2 regions of the Streptomyces sp. NPDC039609 genome follow, and region 1 is predicted to be linked to the other one. Evidence: predicted binding sites of a transcription regulator. Region 1 holds the regulator's gene; the other holds the start of a gene.
The links. Region 1 encodes HspR, which represses chaperone genes until heat shock. Its sites were predicted from a motif close to TTGAGNNNNNNNNNCTCAA; they were not measured.
Positions count from the first base shown of each region.

Region 1 (9,544 bases):
TGAGCGTCGTCATGCATCCTTGAGTCAGTTCCACTCAAGTCAGTCAGCTGGAGGAATTGAAATGGCACGTGCGGTCGGCATCGACCTGGGCACGACTAACTCCGTCGTCAGCGTTCTCGAAGGCGGCGAGCCCACCGTCATCACCAACGCCGAAGGCGCCAGGACCACGCCGTCCGTCGTCGCCTTCGCGAAGAACGGCGAGGTGCTCGTCGGCGAGGTCGCCAAGCGTCAGGCGGTCACCAACGTCGACAGGACCATCCGGTCGGTCAAGCGCCACATGGGCACCGACTGGAAGATCGAGATCGACGGCAAGAACTTCAACCCGCAGCAGATGAGCGCCTTCATCCTGCAGAAGCTGAAGCGCGACGCCGAGGCGTACCTGGGCGAGAAGGTCGTCGACGCGGTCATCACCGTCCCGGCGTACTTCAACGACTCCGAGCGTCAGGCCACCAAGGAGGCCGGTGAGATCGCGGGCCTCAACGTCCTGCGCATCGTCAACGAGCCGACCGCGGCCGCCCTGGCCTACGGCCTGGACAAGGACGACCAGACGATCCTCGTCTTCGACCTCGGTGGCGGCACCTTCGACGTGTCCCTCCTGGAGATCGGCGACGGCGTCGTCGAGGTGAAGGCCACCAATGGTGACAACCACCTCGGTGGTGACGACTGGGACCAGCGCGTCGTCGACTACCTGGTGAAGCAGTTCGCCAACGGTCACGGCGTCGACCTGGCCAAGGACAAGATGGCTCTCCAGCGTCTCCGCGAGGCCGCGGAGAAGGCGAAGATCGAGCTGTCGTCCTCCACCGAGACGTCGATCAACCTGCCGTACATCACCGCCTCCGCCGAGGGTCCGCTGCACCTGGAGGAGAAGCTCACGCGCGCTCAGTTCCAGCAGCTGACCGCGGACCTTCTGGACCGCTGCAAGACGCCGTTCCACAACGTCATCAAGGACGCGGGCATCAACCTGTCCGAGATCGACCACGTCGTTCTCGTCGGTGGCTCCACCCGTATGCCGGCCGTCGCCGAGCTCGTCAAGGAGCTGACCGGTGGCCAGGAGGCCAACAAGGGCGTGAACCCGGACGAGGTCGTCGCCATCGGCGCCGCCCTGCAGGCCGGTGTGCTCAAGGGTGAGGTCAAGGACGTCCTGCTCCTCGACGTGACCCCGCTGTCGCTTGGTATCGAGACCAAGGGCGGCATCATGACCAAGCTCATCGAGCGCAACACCACGATCCCGACCAAGCGGTCCGAGATCTTCACGACGGCCGAGGACAACCAGCCGTCGGTGCAGATCCAGGTCTACCAGGGCGAGCGCGAGATCGCGGCGTACAACAAGAAGCTCGGCATGTTCGAGCTGACCGGTCTGCCGCCGGCCCCGCGTGGTGTCCCGCAGATCGAGGTCGCGTTCGACATCGACGCCAACGGCATCATGCACGTGACCGCGAAGGACCTGGGCACGGGCAAGGAGCAGAAGATGACCGTCACCGGTGGCTCCTCGCTGCCGAAGGACGAGGTCAACCGGATGCGCGAAGAGGCCGAGAAGTACGCGGACGAGGACCACGCCCGTCGCGAGGCCGCCGAGTCCCGCAACCAGGGCGAGCAGCTCGTCTACCAGACGGAGAAGTTCCTCAAGGACAACGAGGACAAGGTCCCCGGTGAGGTCAAGACCGAGGTCGAGGCCGCCGTCGCCGAGCTGAAGGAGAAGCTCAAGGGCGAGGACACCGCGGAGATCCGTACCGCCACCGAGAAGGTCGCGGCCGTCTCCCAGAAGCTCGGCCAGGCCATGTACGCCGACGCGCAGGCCGCCCAGGCCGCCGGCGGCGACGCCCCGCAGGGCGAGGCCAAGGCCGACGACGACGTGGTCGACGCCGAGATCGTCGACGACGAGAAGCCGAAGGGCGGCGCTGTCTGATGACGGAGGAGACCCCGGGCTTCGACGAGCAGCCCGACGTCCCCTCCGGCGCCACCCCTGACGACGCCGCCGACGCCGCCGAGGCCCCCTCCACGGAGGAGGGCCCGGCGGCCCCGGCCGGGGACGCAAGCAGCAAGAGCTCGGCCGAGACCGCAGGTCTCACCGCCCAGCTGGACCAGGTCCGCAGCGCGCTCTCCGAGCGCACCGGGGACCTCCAGCGGCTCCAGGCCGAGTACCAGAACTACCGCCGTCGGGTGGAGCGGGACCGGGTCACCGTCAAGGAGATCGCGGTCGCGGGCCTTCTGACGGAGCTTCTGCCCGTGCTCGACGACATCGGTCGGGCCCGGGACCACGGCGAGCTCGTGGGCGGCTTCAAGTCGGTGGCCGAGTCGCTGGAGACGGTGGCCGCCAAGATGGGGCTGCAGCAGTTCGGCAAGGAGGGCGAGCCCTTCGACCCGACGATCCACGAGGCCCTGATGCACTCGTACGCGCCGGATGTCACCGAGACGACCTGCGTGGCGATCCTGCAGCCGGGGTACCGGATCGGCGAGCGGACCATCCGGCCCGCGCGCGTGGCGGTGGCCGAGCCCCAGCCCGGGGCGACGCCGGCCGCGAAGGAAGAGAAGTCGGCAGACGAGGAGAGCGGTGGCCCCGAGGAGGGCTAGCGCGAAGATCGTCCGAGAGGAGGGACGTCGATGAGCACGAAGGACTTCGTCGAGAAGGACTACTACAAGGTTCTCGGCGTCCCCAAGGACGCCACCGACGCCGAGATCAAGAAGGCGTACCGGAAGCTCGCCCGCGAGAACCACCCGGACGCCAACAAGGGTGACACCAAGGCGGAGGAGCGCTTCAAGGAGATCTCCGAGGCGAACGACATCCTCGGCGACCCCAAGAAGCGCAAGGAGTACGACGACGCCCGCGCGCTCTTCGGCAACGGAGGCTTCCGTGCCGGAGGCCCGGGCGGCGGCAACTTCAACTTCGACCTGGGCGACCTCTTCGGCGGCGCCCAGGGCCCCGGCGGCCCGGGCGGGGCGGGCGGCTTCGGCGGCGGCCTCGGCGACGTCTTCGGCGGACTGTTCAACCGGGGCGCGGGCGGCGGCGCGGGTACGCGTACGCAGCCGCGCCGCGGTCAGGACATCGAGTCCGAGGTGACGCTCAGCTTCACCGAGGCCGTGGACGGTGCCACGGTGCCGCTGCGGATGTCCTCCCAGGCGCCCTGCAAGGCCTGTTCGGGCACCGGCGACAAGAACGGCACGCCCCGCGTGTGCCCGACCTGCGTCGGCACCGGCCAGGTCTCGCGCGGCGGCAGCGGATCCTTCTCGCTCACCGACCCGTGCGTGGACTGCAAGGGCCGCGGTCTGATCGCCGAGACCCCCTGCGAGGTCTGCAAGGGCAGCGGGCGGGCCAAGTCCTCCCGCACCATGCAGGTCCGTATCCCCGCGGGAGTCTCCGACGGCCAGCGGATCCGGCTGCGGGGCAAGGGAGCTCCGGGCGAGCGCGGCGGCCAGAGCGGTGACCTGTACGTCGTCGTCCATGTCGACGCCCATCCGGTCTTCGGCCGCAAGGACGACAACCTGACCGTCACCGTGCCCGTCACCTTCGACGAGGCGGCGCTCGGCGGCGAGATCAAGGTGCCGACCCTGGGAGGCCCGGCGGTCACGCTGAAGCTGCCCGCCGGCACCCCCAACGGCCGGACCATGCGCGCCCGTGGCAAGGGCGCGGTCCGCAAGGACGGTACGCGCGGCGATCTGCTGGTGACGGTGGAGGTCGCGGTACCGAAGGAGCTCGACGACAAGGCCCGCGAGGCCCTCGAGACCTACCGTCAGGCGACGGCGGGCGAGGACCCCAGGGCAGAGTTGTTCCAGGCCGCGAAGGGAGCTTGACCCGATGGACAGCAGACCGGGACGCAGCCGCAATCCGTACGAACTGACCGACGAGACGCCGGTGTACGTCATCTCGGTGGCGGCCCAGCTCTCGGGCCTGCACCCGCAGACGCTCCGGCAGTACGACCGCCTCGGCCTGGTCTCACCCGACCGCACGGCGGGCCGGGGCCGGCGCTACTCGGCCCGTGACATCGAACTGCTCCGCACGGTGCAGGCGTTGTCGCAGGACGAGGGCATCAACCTGGCGGGCATCAAGCGCATCATCGAGCTGGAGAACCAGGTCGCGGCGCTCCAGCAGCGTGTCGCCGAGCTGTCGGCGGCCGTCGAGGGCGCCGCGTCGGCGATGCGTCAGCGCGAGGCGCAGGTGCACGCCTCGTACCGGCGGGACCTGGTGCCGTACACCGACGTGCAGCAGGCGAGCGCGCTGGTGGTGTGGCGCCCCAAGCGGCCCGGCGGCGAGTAGTTCTCGGAACGGCGCGAAGGCCCCCTCCCGCGGGAGGGGGCCTTCGTGTGTGCGGTGCTAGGGGATGAGTTCGCCGACGATGTCCCCGAGGGTCTCCCACCACGGCGCGGCGCCGGTGCCGAAGGCGGCGGCGAGGGCGGTGCCGACGGCCCGGTCCAGGGGCTCGGGCTCCGCGCCGGGGGCCCAGTCGTCGTCGACACGGCCGTCTCCGGAGGACTCCAGGGTGCCGAGCGGGCGCCCGTCCCGGATCAGCCGGCTGTCGACGTAACCGCACGGCACGAGCCGGTAGCGCACGCCGCCGACACGGACGTCGACCCGGTACGAGCGCCGCAGCAGCCGCCCTCGCGAGGGCCGGATGCGGGCGGGCTCCCCGTCGACGGTGAGGGTGAGCAGGTCGCGCTTGCGGGTCCCGATGGGGATGTGCGGGTCCGGGGTGGTTCCCGGGGCCCGTACGAGCTCCACGGTCGGCATCCCGTGCCCGGACACCCGCAGGGTGCCGGCCTGGCCGTCCAGGTCGATCTGTGCGTACATTTTGGTCAGCGGTCCTGGTTCAGAATTCCGGACTGGGCGATGAGATAGCCGAGTTGGGCTCGGCTGCCGCTGCCGAGGGCGGCGGCCAGCTTGGCGATGTGGGCGCGGCAGGTCCGGACGTTCATGCCGAGCCGGCGGGCGATGGCCTCGTCGACGTGGCCCTCGACGAGGAGCTTGGCGATGGAGCGCTGGATGCCGCTGATGCCGTCGTGGGTCTGTGCGTAGGGCACCTGCTCGCCGAACGGGGTGGCCCGGGCCCAGGACTGTTCGAAGACGGTCGCAAGATACTCGACCAGGCCCGGATGGCGCAGTTCCAGGGCGACTTGGCGGTCCTGGCGGGCGGGTATCAGGGCCACCGAGCGGTCGATGATGATGAGCCGCTCTATGGACTCCTCCAGCGTCCGGACCTGGAGCCGGTCCATGCCGGCCTGTTCCAGGTAGACCTGCATGCCGTGGCTGTGGCGCGCCGTGTGCTGGTAGAGGGTGCGGACGCGGACCCCGCGTTCGAGGAGCGGCTGGATGCGGTGGAGCGCGGTGTTGAGGGTGTGTTCGCTGCGTCCGCCGCCGGGCTGGATGGTCAGCAGTTCCTGCGAGCACTCGGCGGTGGCGCGGCCGAGGACGGCGTCGATGCGGTTGATGCCTTCGAGGACGGTGATCGCGTGGGTCGTCGAGGGGTCCTGGGCGCTGATGGCCATGAACGGCTCGAAAACGCTGGAAAGTCCCGTGGCCAGGCTGCGGCGCTCCTGGATTTCCCGCTCCAGGGGGTGGACGAGCCGGGCCAGTGCCGCCGAGGGTGGGACCGGCCGCAGCCACGCGGGGTCGTCTGCGTCCGGGTGGAGAAGTGCCAGGTCCATGAGGCAGGGCGCGGCTTCTGCCTCGCTCCTGGTTATTCGCCCGGTACGCAACGCACTGGCGTACAAGTCCGATCCGGCTGCACAGAGATCGACATGACCGTGGGGATGTGTCGGTTCTGATTCGTTCTGCGGCATTTGAACACCCCCCAGGATCCTGTATTTCAGGAACATGATGCATTGCCCTGGTGGTGGAAGCGCAAAGACTGAGCCATCGTCTTGTACGCGGGGGAGAGGAAACCATCAAGTGAGGTCGAAGCCGCTCATGTCCAGAAAACTGCTTCGCTCGGTACTTGCTTCCGTCTTCATAGGGGCGGCGGCAGTAGGAGCGCTGGCCACCAGCGACCCGGTATGGGACAGCGCTCCTGTCAGTGTTGTCGCCGCTCCCGGTGATCCGGTGTGGGATGTCGTCCCGGCCGGCGATCCTGTGTGGGACGTATCTCCGGCGGGTGTGACCGACCCGGTGTGGGACGTGTCCCCGGCAGCCCAGGCCGATCCGGTGTGGGACTCCTCCCCGGCGGGCGCGGACGCATGACCGTGCCGCCGGACGACCGGGTCTTCCGGCGAGAGATGGCTTCGGCCTATCGATCCGGGTGGCATTTCATCGATCTCGTCACGGCCATCCCCCACCGTGGCGATTCGTTGATGGTCACCCTCTTCGGAGAACCGATCGTCGTCGCTCGTGAGCAGGACGAGGACGTTCGCGCCTACCGGTGTCTGCGCCGGCCCCGCGGAGCCCCGCAGCCCGTTCGCTGTGCCATCCGGTACGGCATGATTTTCGTCAATCTCGACCAGCGGGACCACCAGCTGCTCGAGCCCGAGACCATCACCGCCACCCCCCGCAGTGCCTGAGCGGTTCCCCCGTCGTTGTAGATCGCTCAGGTGCTTCCCCCACACAACGGCGCCATCGCGGACCTGAAACGCGATGGCGCCGTTGTGCTGTCCGCGTACGGAAGCTCGTGCGGGAGCGCGTACGGAAGCCCGTGCGGAGGCTCTCGTACGCGAGCGGGTGGTGCTACGCCCGGCCCATGGCCCGCGTCAGCGCGATCTCGATGACCACCCGGTCCGGGTTCGGGGCCGGGGTCCGGCCGTAGCGCGTCGCGTAACGGTCCACCGCGTCCGCGACGACGTCCGCCTCCGTACGGATGCGCGCCACGCCCTCCAGCGTCGCCCAGCGCCCCTTGTCCACCTGGCAGACCGCGACGCGCGCGCCCTCGGGGCCCGCCGCCAGGACGTTGGCGACCTTGTGGCTGTGCTTGTTGGTGATCACCCGGGCGATGCCGTTCTCGCCGCCCTCGGGGTCGTACGTGACGCCCACCGCCACCACGTGCGGAGTGCCGTCCGGGCGCGGGGTCGTCAGGGTGCTCATGTGGTACTCGCGCCAGAAGCTGAGATACGAGTCGTCCGGGTTCCGCGGGTCAGTCGCCATGCCCGGAACCTACCCGTGGGACGGGTATGCGCGACACCTTGAGCGGAATAGACTCAACTTTGTGTACGCTGGATGAGTCATAGACCGTGTACAGCGCACACCGAGGAGGAGAAAGCGCACGTGGACGCCGAACTGACCAACAGGAGCCGGGACGCGATCAACGCGGCCACCAGCCGTGCCGTGTCCGGGGGGCACCCCGATCTGACCCCCGCGCATCTGCTCCTCGCCCTGCTCGCCGGCCAGGACAACGAGAACATCGTCGACCTGCTCGCGGCCGTCGACGCCGACCAGGCCGCGGTACGGTCCGGGGCGGAGCGGCTGCTCGCCGCCCTGCCCAGCGTGACCGGTTCCACGGTCGCGCCGCCGCAGCCCAACCGGGAGCTGCTCGCCGTCATCGCCGAGGCCGCCAAGGTGGCCAAGGAGCTCGGGGACGAGTACCTCTCGACCGAGCACCTGCTCATCGGGATCGCCGCGAAGGGCGGCCAGGCGGGCGAGGTCCTCGACGGGCAGAGGGCGAGCGCGAAGAGGCTGCTGGACGCGTTCGAGAAGGCAAGGGGAGGACGCCGGGTGACCACACCCGACCCGGAGGGTCAGTACAAGGCGCTGGAGAAGTTCGGTACGGACTTCACGGCCGCCGCGCGGGAGGGGAAGCTGGACCCCGTCATCGGGCGCGACCAGGAGATCCGGCGCGTCGTCCAGGTCCTCTCCCGCCGCACCAAGAACAACCCGGTCCTCATCGGCGAGCCCGGCGTCGGCAAGACCGCCGTCGTCGAGGGACTGGCCCAGCGGATCGTGAAGGGCGACGTCCCCGAGTCGCTCCGCGACAAGCGCCTGGTCTCGCTCGACCTCGGCGCGATGGTCGCCGGTGCCAAGTACCGCGGCGAGTTCGAGGAGCGACTGAAGACCGTCCTCTCCGAGATCAAGGCCAGCGACGGCCAGATCATCACCTTCATCGACGAGCTGCACACCGTCGTCGGCGCGGGCGCCGGCGGCGACTCCGCCATGGACGCCGGCAACATGCTCAAGCCGATGCTGGCCCGCGGCGAGCTGCGCATGGTCGGCGCGACGACCCTCGACGAGTACCGCGAGCGGATCGAGAAGGACCCCGCCCTGGAGCGCCGCTTCCAGCAGGTCCTGGTCGCCGAGCCGAGCGTCGAGGACACCATCGCGATCCTGCGCGGACTCAAGGGCCGGTACGAGGCCCACCACAAGGTCCAGATCGCCGACTCCGCGCTCGTGGCCGCCGCCTCCCTCTCCGACCGGTACATCACCTCCCGCTTCCTGCCGGACAAGGCCATCGACCTCGTCGACGAGGCCGCCTCCCGGCTCCGGATGGAGATCGACTCCTCGCCCGTCGAGATCGACGAGCTGCAGCGCTCCGTGGACCGGCTGCGCATGGAGGAGCTGGCGCTCAAGAACGAGTCCGACGACGCGAGCAAGCAGCGCCTGGAGAAGCTCCGCCGCGACCTCGCCGACCGCGAGGAGGAGCTGCGCGGTCTGACCGCCCGCTGGGAGAAGGAGAAGCAGTCCCTCAACCGCGTCGGTGAGCTCAAGGAGCGGCTCGACGAGCTCCGCGGCCGCGCCGAGCGGGCCCAGCGCGACGGCGACTTCGACACCGCCTCCCAGCTGCTCTACGGCGAGATCCCGACGCTCGAACGCGAGCTGGAGGAGGCGTCCGAGGCCGAGCAGGAGGTCTCGAAGGACACGATGGTCAAGGAGGAGGTCGGCCCCGACGACATCGCGGACGTGGTCGGCGCCTGGACCGGTATCCCCGCCGGCCGCCTCCTGGAGGGCGAGACGCAGAAGCTGCTGCGCATGGAGGACGAGCTCGGCAGGCGGCTGATCGGCCAGACCGAGGCCGTACGGGCGGTCTCCGACGCCGTCCGCCGCACGCGCGCCGGGATCGCCGACCCCGACCGCCCCACCGGCTCCTTCCTCTTCCTCGGCCCCACCGGTGTCGGCAAGACCGAGCTGGCGAAGGCGCTCGCGGACTTCCTCTTCGACGACGAGCGGGCCATGGTCCGCATCGACATGTCGGAGTACGGCGAGAAGCACTCCGTCGCCCGGCTCGTCGGCGCGCCCCCCGGCTACGTCGGCTACGAGGAGGGCGGCCAGCTCACGGAGGCGGTGCGCCGCCGCCCGTACAGCGTGGTGCTGCTCGACGAGGTGGAGAAGGCCCACCCGGAGGTCTTCGACATCCTGCTCCAGGTCCTCGACGACGGCCGGCTCACCGACGGTCAGGGCCGGACGGTCGACTTCCGCAACACCATCCTGATCCTGACGTCCAACCTGGGCAGCCAGTACCTGGTCGACCCTCTGATCGGCGAGGACGAGAAGAAGCAGCGGGTCATGGACGTGGTGAGGGCCTCCTTCAAGCCGGAATTCCTCAACCGGCTCGACGACCTGGTGGTCTTCTCGGCGCTCGACAAGTCCGAGCTGGGGCGGATCGCGCAGCTCCAGATCGACCGGCTCGCCAAGCGC
Region 1 covers NZ_JBVIUJ010000007.1:319,248-328,791, forward strand. Annotated here, with positions in the region: gene dnaK (molecular chaperone DnaK) at 62-1,906, shown strand; gene grpE (nucleotide exchange factor GrpE) at 1,906-2,571, shown strand; gene dnaJ (molecular chaperone DnaJ) at 2,602-3,789, shown strand; gene ACZ561_RS22665 (heat shock protein transcriptional repressor HspR) at 3,794-4,252, shown strand; gene ACZ561_RS22670 (hypothetical protein) at 4,310-4,783, opposite strand; gene ACZ561_RS22675 (helix-turn-helix transcriptional regulator) at 4,789-5,772, opposite strand; gene ACZ561_RS22680 ((2Fe-2S)-binding protein) at 6,166-6,486, shown strand; gene ACZ561_RS22685 (pyridoxamine 5'-phosphate oxidase family protein) at 6,650-7,063, opposite strand; gene clpB (ATP-dependent chaperone ClpB) at 7,184-9,544, shown strand, end outside.

Region 2 (9,544 bases), on a different contig from region 1:
TAGCCGACCACCGCGAGCAGCGGCGCCGTCAGGCGCCACGACACCAGCCGCCCGACGAGATGACCGAGCGTGCCGAGGGCGGACAGTGTGACCGCGTCGGCGGCGACGAGTTCGAGGAACGGCCGCCCGCCGCCGACGTACGGCCAGGTGGCCAGCAGGCACACGGTGGCGGCGAACAGGTATCCGGCGGCCGGCCAGAGTGCCGTCGGTGCGACGGAGAGGAGGATGCGGCGCAGCGGACTCCGTGGCACGGAGCCCAGCAGCTCCAGCGTCCCGCTGCGCCGGTCCCGCCCGCCCTGCCAGCAGCCGAGGGCGAGCACGAGGGGACCGACGAGCAGTCCCGCGACGATGTGCAGCATGTCGGTCGTGTTGGTCCAACGCGACTGCCAGCCGGGCGCCTTGGCGTACATCGTCACGAGGACCGTGACCGCGACGGCGGCGCCGGCCCAGGGGCCGGCCCCCCGCCGCAGCTCGGTACCGACGACGGACGTACGGGGCGGGCCCGCGGCCTCGCGGGGCGGTGTGGCGGTCGCGGTCACCGGGGGTCCTCGGGGGAGACGGGAGCGATGGCGGCGGAGCGGTCCGGCCGGGGCGTCCGCCCGCCCGGGTCGTCCACCGCGGACGGGGCCGGAAGGGGCAACGCGGAGCCCGTCTCCGCACCCGACGCCGACGCGCCGTCGGCGCTCGGCGTGTCCGGCGCCGAGGCGCCCGAGGATGCGGAGGCGGCCGGCGTGCCCGAGGAGGCGGAGGAGGCAGAGGCGCTCGGCTTGCCCGAGGAGGCGGCCGGCGTGCCCGAGGAGTCGCTCGGCGGGCCTGGCGTGCCCGAGGAGGCAGAGGCGGCCGGCGCGCTCGACGTGCCCGCCGCGTGCGCCGCGCCCGGCGGGGTGCGGTGGGCGCGTAGGGCCGCCGTGTATCCGCGCTCGATCGCGTTGGTCGACTCCCCTGCTCCCGAGATCCCCGACTCCGCGCCCAGGGCGGTGAGTTCGGCGGTCGTTCCCCGGAAGGCGACACGGCCGGACTCGATCAGTGTGACCTCCGAACAGGCCGCTGCCACGTCCTCCACCAGATGGGTGGAGACGATCACCGTGGACGACGCGCCGATCTCCCGCAGAAGCGTCCTGAACTCGACCCGCTGCTCGGGGTCGAGCCCCGCCGTCGGCTCGTCGAGGAGGAGCAGCTCCGGTTCGTTCACGATGGCCTGGGCGATCCCGGCCCGCCGGACCATGCCCCCCGACAGCGTCTTGAGCCGGGCGTCGATGCGGTCGGCCAGGCCCACCCGCTCCACGGCGCGCTCCACGGCGGCCGGGACGAGCTGCGCCGGCATCTCCTTGAGCCAGGCCACGTACGCCACGAACTCGCGGACCGTGAAGCCCGGGTAGTACCCGAACTCCTGCGGCAGATAGCCAAGGCGGCGGCGGATCTCCGACCGTTCGCGGTGCGCCCCCGCGTCCCGGCCCAGGAGCTCCACCCGGCCGTCCGACGGAGCGGCCACGGTCGCGAGGATCCGGATGAGGGAGGTCTTGCCCGCGCCGTTCGGGCCGAGCAGGCCGTGGATGCCGGGGCCGAGGGTCAGGTCGAGCCGGTCGAGCGCGACGGTGCGGCGGTGCCGGACGGTCAGTCCGGTCGCCGCGACCGTCGTGAGCGCGGAGGCCGGCGTGGACCGCGTGGTCCATTCGGTCCCTGTGCGGGGTGTGGTCACCGGGTCTCCAGGTGGTCGAAGGAACGGCGTCGCAGGGCCAGCAGGCCCGCGCAGACGACCGCGGCCGCGGCCCAACCGCCCTGTGCGGCAGGGCCCGAGAGGTAGCGGGCCAGCTCGGCGGTGGCTCCGGGACGGCCGAGCACCGGACCGGTCACCGCGAGCAGCCAGCCGCCGGCCAGCGTGGCCGAGGCCGCCCGGCACCCCACGAACGAACCGAGGGCGAGGGCCGCCAGCGTCAGCGCGAGCGCCGGCAGCAGCCAGGCCGCGGCGCCCGGCACGCCGGTGACCGGCGGCAGCACGGCCCCGGCCGCGGTCAGTACCGGCACGCACACCCCCAGCACCGCCGCCGCCCGGGTGAGCAGCAGGCGCAGCCCGCCGGAGGGCGTCGCCACGCCGATCTCGTACATCGGGTCGGCGTGACGTCCGTACGAGACGGCCACTCCGGCGAGCGGCAGCATCGGGGCGACGGCGAGCAGCGCAGGCCGCGCTTCCCGGAACCCGGCGCCGTACGCGAGCCCGACGGCGGCGGCGACCACGACGAGCACCGCCACCAGCCACGCCCCGCGCAGCGCGGGCCCGACGGCCCAGAGCACGCGCGCCCAACGGGAGACGGGGGAGAGGCCCCGCCCGCCGATTCCGAGGCTCGAGCTCACACCCGGGCGCCGGGGCGCGCGACCTCGGCCGGCGGCCGCCTCCGTGCGTACCGTCTCCAGGAGCGACGCCCGTACGTCCGCGAGGACCGCACCGGAGCTCCCCGCGCGGACCGCCACGGAGACGCGGACCGCGCAGCCTTCGCACACCTCGACATGCTTTTCCAGAGACCACGCGTCGGGTTCGGCCGCCGAACCCGACGCGTACTGAGCGGCCAGCGAATCGGTCACGTGCCACGGCGCGGTCATGCGGTGCCTCCCAGGGCGTGCGGGCCGAGGGCGGCCCGCAGTTCGCGACGGGCCCGCAGGGCGCGCGTCTTCACCGTGCCCTCCGGTATCCCCAGCAGCCGGGCCGTCTCGCGCGTGGTCAGGCCGTCGACGACGGTGGCCCGCAGGACCTCGCGCAGTTCGGGCGAGATCCGGTCGAGCGCGGCGCCGACGTCCCCGTACTCCAGACGCGCGAGGACCCGGTCCTCGGCGGAGGGGGCGGGGGCGACCGGTTCGGGCGCGGCGCGCTCCGCACGGGCCCGGGCGCGCTGGGCGTCGACCAGGCGGCGCGCGGCGACGACCCACAGCCAGCCGCCGGCCTCACCCCGGCCGCGGTGGGAACCGGCGGAGCGCCAGACCGTGACGAAGGTGTCCTGGAGGACCTCCCGTACGGTCTCCTCGTCCGTGCAACGCCGGGACAGCCGGGCGTGCAGCCACCCCGCGTGCCGGTCGTACAGCACGGCCAGCGCCTCGGCGTCCCCGCGGGCGACGGCGCGCAACAGCGCGGAGTCGTCCCGCTCTTCTCCCCGTTCGGGGCGCAACAGTCTCACGCCTCTCTATCGCTCGGGGGGCGGTCGGCGGTTCACGCCCGGGCCGAGGCGGGGCCGGAAGGCTCAGGGACTGGTCGGGGGGCCGCCGTCGGGGAGGGAGGAGAAGACCCGCTGCAGCGCGGGCGAGCGGTCGCCGTCGGCGCTGACGACGACCCGGTAGTCGTACGTGACCACGTAGGTGAAGCCGTCGTGCACCGGCTTTCCGGACGGTCGGGCGGGCACCTTCGCGTAGGCCGGGGCCTCCAACGCAGCGCGCAGCTCCGCGACTTCGGCGGGTGTCATGCGGCCGTTCCGCGGGGGTTCGCTGCCGGAGCGGGTCGTGTAGCTGCCGTCGTAGTGGACGGTCAGCTGGTTGTCGACGCCCGCGAGACCCCCACTGACGTTCACCGTCACGAGGACCTCGCGCGGACCGTGCTCCTCGTCCTTCTTCACGGTCCCGCCCGAACTCGTCGGGACGGGCGGGGCGGTGCCCCCGCCGCCGGTCGGCATCGGATTCGTCGTGCCGTCCTGAGTCCCGTCCTGCGTCGCGACCGGGGGTTTCGGGGTGTCCTGGCCGCCGCACCCGGCCAACGCCATCACCGGGAGCAGCACGATCGACGCGGCCCGGATCCGCCCCGCGTACCGTCTCCTGCGCACCCTGTCCCCGAGTGTCATGTTCCTGAGCGTCATGGGTCCGAGCATCCCCTCAGCCGAGCCGATTGACCAGGGCCGCGTGCAGGGCGTCGAGCCGGGGGCCGTGCGGTCCGCCGCGTACCGCGAGGTCGACGGCGTCGACACAGGCGCGGCACCGTTCCAGGTGGGCCTCGGCATGGCCGAGGACATCGTGGGACAGCTCCCCACGGGCGTACGCGGCCACCCAGGCGTCCGGGAGATGGTGGTCGGCGCCGGGCGCGGTGGGGACCGGGCCGGTCATGGGGGGGTGAGAGTTCGGACATTCGGAGCACGCGGCCCCGGCTTCGGACCACACGCCCCCGGTGCCGTCACACGCCCCGCACGATCCCCGTCAGCGGGCCCTCGTGGCGCCAGCCCAGGGAGTCGTAGAGGGCCAGTCCGTCCCTCGTCGCCGACAGGACGCCCGTCTCCGCTCCCGCCTGCGCGCCCGCCGCCTCGAGGGTGCGCATGACGTTGGCGCCCAGGCCGCGGCGGCGGTGGTCCGGGTGGGTCTCGATCTGGTCGGCGACCGCCGTCGCGCCCGTCGGAGCCAGCTGGCCGCGGGCGGCGAGCGTGCCGTCCGGTGCCACGATCCGGACCCGTACGACCCCGTCCCGGGTCTCCGTCGTCCGCGCGTACCCCTCCGGCGCCGGAGGCCGCGCGCCGGCGTCCAGTGCCTTGGTCATCATGAAGCCGGGATCGTCCGGGACGGTCCACCCCGGGGTGATCCACTCCGCGACCTCATCCGGCTCCGCCATCACCTTCAGCCACGCGTTCGGCTCGGTGATCTCCGCGCAGAGTTTGCCCACGGACACCGCGTCCGGCGCCGGCAGTACATGTCGGAAGACGTGCGTCGGCAGGCCCACGTCGATCCGGTAGCCCCAGGGCTCGACGACGGCGGACGGGGTGCCGCGCGAGACGGTCCAGCCCGCCACCCACGCAGATGTAATAGACGCCATATCCATGGAGGTATTACACGGCATTCTCCACCTGGGCGGGAGGGCGATCGCTCACAGCGAACGCGGCCGGGGGAACATTCGGTGGCGCACGTGCATTGAGTCCACATAGCTCAACTTGACTGCCGAAGGGGAGATCATGGCTTCGACGTCCTCACCGCTCACTCTGCCTGTGCTGCCGCTCGACGACGAGGTCGTGCTGCCCGGAATGGTGGTGCCGCTGGACCTGTCCGACAACGACGTACGCGCGGCGGTCGAGGCGGCGCAGGCCGCCGCCCGCTCCGATTCGGGCAAGCCCAGGGTGCTCCTCGTGCCCCGCGTCGACGGGACGTACGCCGGGACCGGCGTCCTCGGCACCGTCGAGCAGGTCGGCCGGCTCTCCGACGGCGACCCCGGCGCGCTCATCCGCGGCCGAGGCCGTGTGCGGATCGGCGCCGGTACGACAGGCCCCGGCGCCGCCCTGTGGGTCGAGGGCAGCATCGTCGACGAGGTCGTGCCCGAGCCGCTGCCCGGTGCCGTGACCGAACTGGTCAAGGAGTACAAGGCGCTGGCCACCAGCTGGCTGAAGAAGCGCGGCGCCTGGCAGGTCGTGGACCGGGTCCAGCAGATCGACGGCGTCTCCGCGCTCGCCGACAACTCCGGCTACTCCCCCTTCCTCACCGTCGAGCAGAAGGTCGAACTCCTCGAGACCGCCGACCCCGTCGTCCGCCTCAGGCTCGCCACGGCGCAGCTGCGCGAGCACCTGGCCGAGCAGGACGTGGCCGAGAGCATCGCGAAGGACGTCCAGGAGGGCGTCGACAAGCAGCAGCGCGAGTTCCTGCTGCGGCGCCAGCTGGAGGCCGTGCGCAAGGAACTGCGCGACCTCAACGGCGAGACGGAGGGCGACGAGTCCGACGACTACCGGGCCCGCGTCGAGGCCGCCGACCTGCCGTCGAGCGTGCGCGAGGCGGCCCTCAAGGAGGTCGAGAAGCTGGAGCGGTCCAGCGACCAGTCCCCGGAGGGCTCCTGGATCCGCACCTGGCTGGACACCGTCCTCGAACTGCCGTGGAACGAGCGAACCGATGACGGCGCGACCCAGTACGACATCCAGGGGGCGAAGGCCGTCCTCGACGCCGAGCACGCGGGTCTGGAGGACGTGAAGGAGCGGATCACCGAATACCTGGCGGTGCGCAAGCGGCGCGCCGAGCGCGGGCTCGGGGTCGTCGGCGGCCGCCGCGGCGGCGCCGTCCTCGCCCTCGTCGGCCCGCCCGGCGTCGGCAAGACCTCGCTCGGCGAGTCCGTCGCGCACGCGATGGGACGGAAGTTCGTGCGGGTCGCGCTCGGCGGCGTACGGGACGAGGCGGAGATCCGCGGCCACCGGCGTACGTACGTCGGTGCGCTGCCCGGCCGGATCGTCCGGGCCATCAAGGAGGCCGGGTCGATGAACCCGGTGGTCCTGCTCGACGAGATCGACAAGGTCGGCTCCGACTACCGGGGCGACCCGGCGGCCGCGCTCCTGGAGGTCCTGGACCCGGCGCAGAACCACACGTTCCGGGACCACTACCTGGAGGTCGAACTGGACCTCTCCGACGTCGTCTTCCTGGCGACGGCGAACGTCCTGGAGGCCATCCCGGAGGCGCTGCTCGACCGCATGGAGCTGGTCAGGCTCGACGGGTACACGGAGGACGAGAAGGTCGTCATCGCCCGTGACCACCTGCTGCCCAGGCAACTGGAGCGGGCGGGCCTGGAGCCGGGCGAGGTGGTCCTGGAGGACGCGTCGCTGCGGAAGCTGGCGGGGGAGTACACCCGGGAGGCGGGCGTACGGAACCTGGAGCGGTCCATCGCACGGCTGCTGCGGAAGGTCGCGGCGCAGCACGAACTGGGCGACCGGGAGCTGCCGTTCACGGTCGGTGTGGACGATCTGCGGGGGCTGATCGGCCGGCCGCACCACGTGCCGGAGTCCGCCCAGGACCCGGCCGAGCGGCGGACCGCGGTGCCGGGCGTGGCGACCGGACTCGCCGTCACCGGCGCCGGCGGCGACGTGCTCTTCGTCGAGGCCTCGCTCGCCGACCCGGAGACCGGCGCGGCCGGTCTCACCCTCACCGGCCAGCTGGGCGACGTGATGAAGGAGTCCGCGCAGATCGCGCTCTCCTTCCTCCGCTCGCACGGCGCGGAGCTGGAGCTGCCCGTGACCGGTCTGAAGGACCGGGGCGCGCACATCCACTTCCCGGCGGGCGCGGTCCCGAAGGACGGCCCGAGCGCGGGCATCACGATGACGACCGCGCTGGCCTCGCTGCTCTCCGGCCGCCTGGTCCGCACGGACGTGGCGATGACCGGCGAGGTCTCCCTGACCGGCCGGGTCCTCCCGATCGGCGGCCTGAAGCAGAAGCTCCTGGCGGCCCACCGGGCGGGCATCACGACGGTCGTGATCCCGAAGCGGAACGAGGCCGACCTGGACGACGTCCCGGCGGAGATCCTGGAGAGGCTGGAGGTCCACCCGGTCACGGACGTCCGCCAGGTCCTGGAGATCGCCCTGGCCCCGGCGGAGGTCGCGGTGAGCGTGGCGGCGTAAGTCCCTCGCGAGGAAGCGGGGTGCCCTGCACGGGGCACCCCGCTTCGTCGCGCTTCGGATCTGCCCGAGTCGCGCTTCGGGTCTGCCCGAGTCGCGCTTCGGGTCTGCCCCTACGTCAGCCGTTCCGGCGGCGCGCCAGCAGCAGGCTGCCCGCTCCGAAGGCCGCCAGGGCTCCCGCGCCCGCGAGGGCGAGGGGGAGCGGGGAGGAGGGCGTCCGCGTGGATTCGGCGGAGAGGACGGGGGCCTGTTCGTCGCCGCCGTGGCCCGCGTGGCTCACCGTGGAGCGGTCGGCGCCCGCGGCGATCTTCGCCTCGCTCGGGGCCGAGACCGCCGTCGTACCGCCGCCGAAGGCGACGTCCGAGCAGCTGTAGAACGCCTCCGGGCTGTCGTTGCGCTGCCAGACCTTGTAGACGATGTGGCGGCCGGTGCGGGCCGGCAGGGTGCCGGTGAAGTTGTAGAAGCCGTCCGTCGCCGTGCGGGCGGTGGCGTAGGTGGCCACGGGCGTCGCGTCCAGGTCCGACCACTTCAGGGGCTGGGTCGGGTCGAAGCCCTGCTTGGTGATGTAGACCGTCATCGTGCCGGAGTGCGGCGCCGTCACCCGTACCTTGAAGTCGAAGGAACCGGCGCCGACCGCCGTGGCCGGCCAGTCCGTGCGGGCCCAGTCGAGCGCCCGGTACTTCTCGCGGTTGGCCGAGCAGAGCTTGCCGTCCGGGATGAGCATCTGGTGCTGTCCGTCCGCGTTGGCGATGTTCACCTCGTTCCAGTCGTACAGCGGCTGGGTGCCGGAGTCGGCCACCAGGTCCTTGCACACCTGCGACTTCGGCGTCTCGGGGCCTTCCGCGTAACAGGCCGCCACCCGGCTCACCGGGTTGAAGACGGCGCCGTGGGCTCCGGCGGTGGAGGGGGTGAGGGGGATCAGCGCGGCCGCGGACAGGGTGACGGCCGCTGCGGTGCGACGGTGCGAGGGCATGGCGGGGCTCTCTCTCGTGCGTGGGGGAGTACGGGACGAGCAACGAGCGGTCCGCGTACGGAAGTTGAATGCCGTACGCGCCGCCCCGAGCCTCGCATTGGTCCATACCAATGGGCAAGGGGGCGGGCGCAGAAAGGCGGAGCGGTCGAGTGGCCGACACCGTGAGGACCCGTGCACGGCTCCGGCCCCGCACCTTGCCCACCGGGCAGGATGCGGGGCCGAAGTCGTTGCGGCGGATTCCGGTGGGAGCCTCAGCTCTTGGCCGCGGGCCGCCGCGATCCTCCTCGCGGAGACGGGGCTCGGCTCAGCCGTTCGCCAGCGCCTGGACCCGTGAGAGGTCGCCGTTGAAGCGGTTGTGGTCGCCGACCGTCGGGCCGGTCGAGGTGTACTGCCACATCGTGTAGTACGGCCAGCCGGCCGGGAGCGTGCCGACCGTCGAGGCGTACCGCGCGATCCACAGCGGGTTGCTCGCACCGAAGCCCGCGTAGTTGCCGGTGCACTGCGTCCACCAGCTCGTCGCCGTGTAGATCACGGCGTCACGGCCGGTCCGGGCCTTGTAGCGGTTGAGGAAGTCCCGGATCCAGGTGACCATCGCGGACTGCGACTTGCCGTAACAGGTCGCCCCGTAGGGGTTCCACTCGATGTCCAGCGCACCCGGCAGCGTCCTGCCGTCCTTGGACCAGCCGCCGCCGTTGTTGACGAAGTAGTCGGCCTGCGCCGCGCCCGTCGTCGTGTCCGGGGTGGCGAAATGGTACGCGCCGCGGATCATGCCGACGTTGTACGAGCCGTTGTACTGCTGCGCGAAGTAGGGGTTCTTGTAGTAGGTGCCCTCCGTCGCCTTGACGTAGGCCCACTTCACCCCGCTGTTCCACAGGGTCGACCAGGCCACGTTCCCCTGGTGGCTGGAGACGTCCACACCTTCGGTCTGGACGGCCCGGGGCGTGCCGGGCGTGCCGTTCCGACCGTCGTGCTCGATGACGCCCATTCCCATGTGGGCGGAGCCGCGCGGGGGCGCGGCCTCGGTGTCGGCCGCGTTCGCCGCGCCGGGGAGGGAGAGGGGCAGAAGGAGAGCCAGGGCCGCGAGGGTGACGCCGGCGAGGGTCTTTCCGGATCTGTGCACGGGCATTGCGTGCCTCCGAAAGGCGGTGGGGGTGAAACATGTCCTGGTGTGGACATGTCAGCGAAGCCGCTGGGGAAGACGCTACGCACGTAGACCGGCCCGACGGAAGGGGGGCTGGGTGCTGCCGTT
Region 2 covers NZ_JBVIUJ010000014.1:189,158-198,701, reverse strand. Annotated here, with positions in the region: gene ACZ561_RS33725 (hypothetical protein) at 1-539, opposite strand, end outside; partial or broken gene ACZ561_RS33720 (ABC transporter ATP-binding protein) at 869-1,618, opposite strand; gene ACZ561_RS33715 (zf-HC2 domain-containing protein) at 1,696-2,598, opposite strand; gene ACZ561_RS33710 (RNA polymerase sigma factor) at 2,595-3,167, opposite strand; gene ACZ561_RS33705 (hypothetical protein) at 3,231-3,836, opposite strand; gene ACZ561_RS33700 (hypothetical protein) at 3,853-4,080, opposite strand; gene ACZ561_RS33695 (GNAT family N-acetyltransferase) at 4,148-4,753, opposite strand; gene lon (endopeptidase La) at 4,914-7,325, shown strand; gene ACZ561_RS33685 (lytic polysaccharide monooxygenase auxiliary activity family 9 protein) at 7,441-8,295, opposite strand; gene ACZ561_RS33680 (lysozyme) at 8,600-9,421, opposite strand.
Region 2: a site for HspR is predicted at 4,873-4,891, ahead of lon (endopeptidase La). Genes of this name have one in related genera too.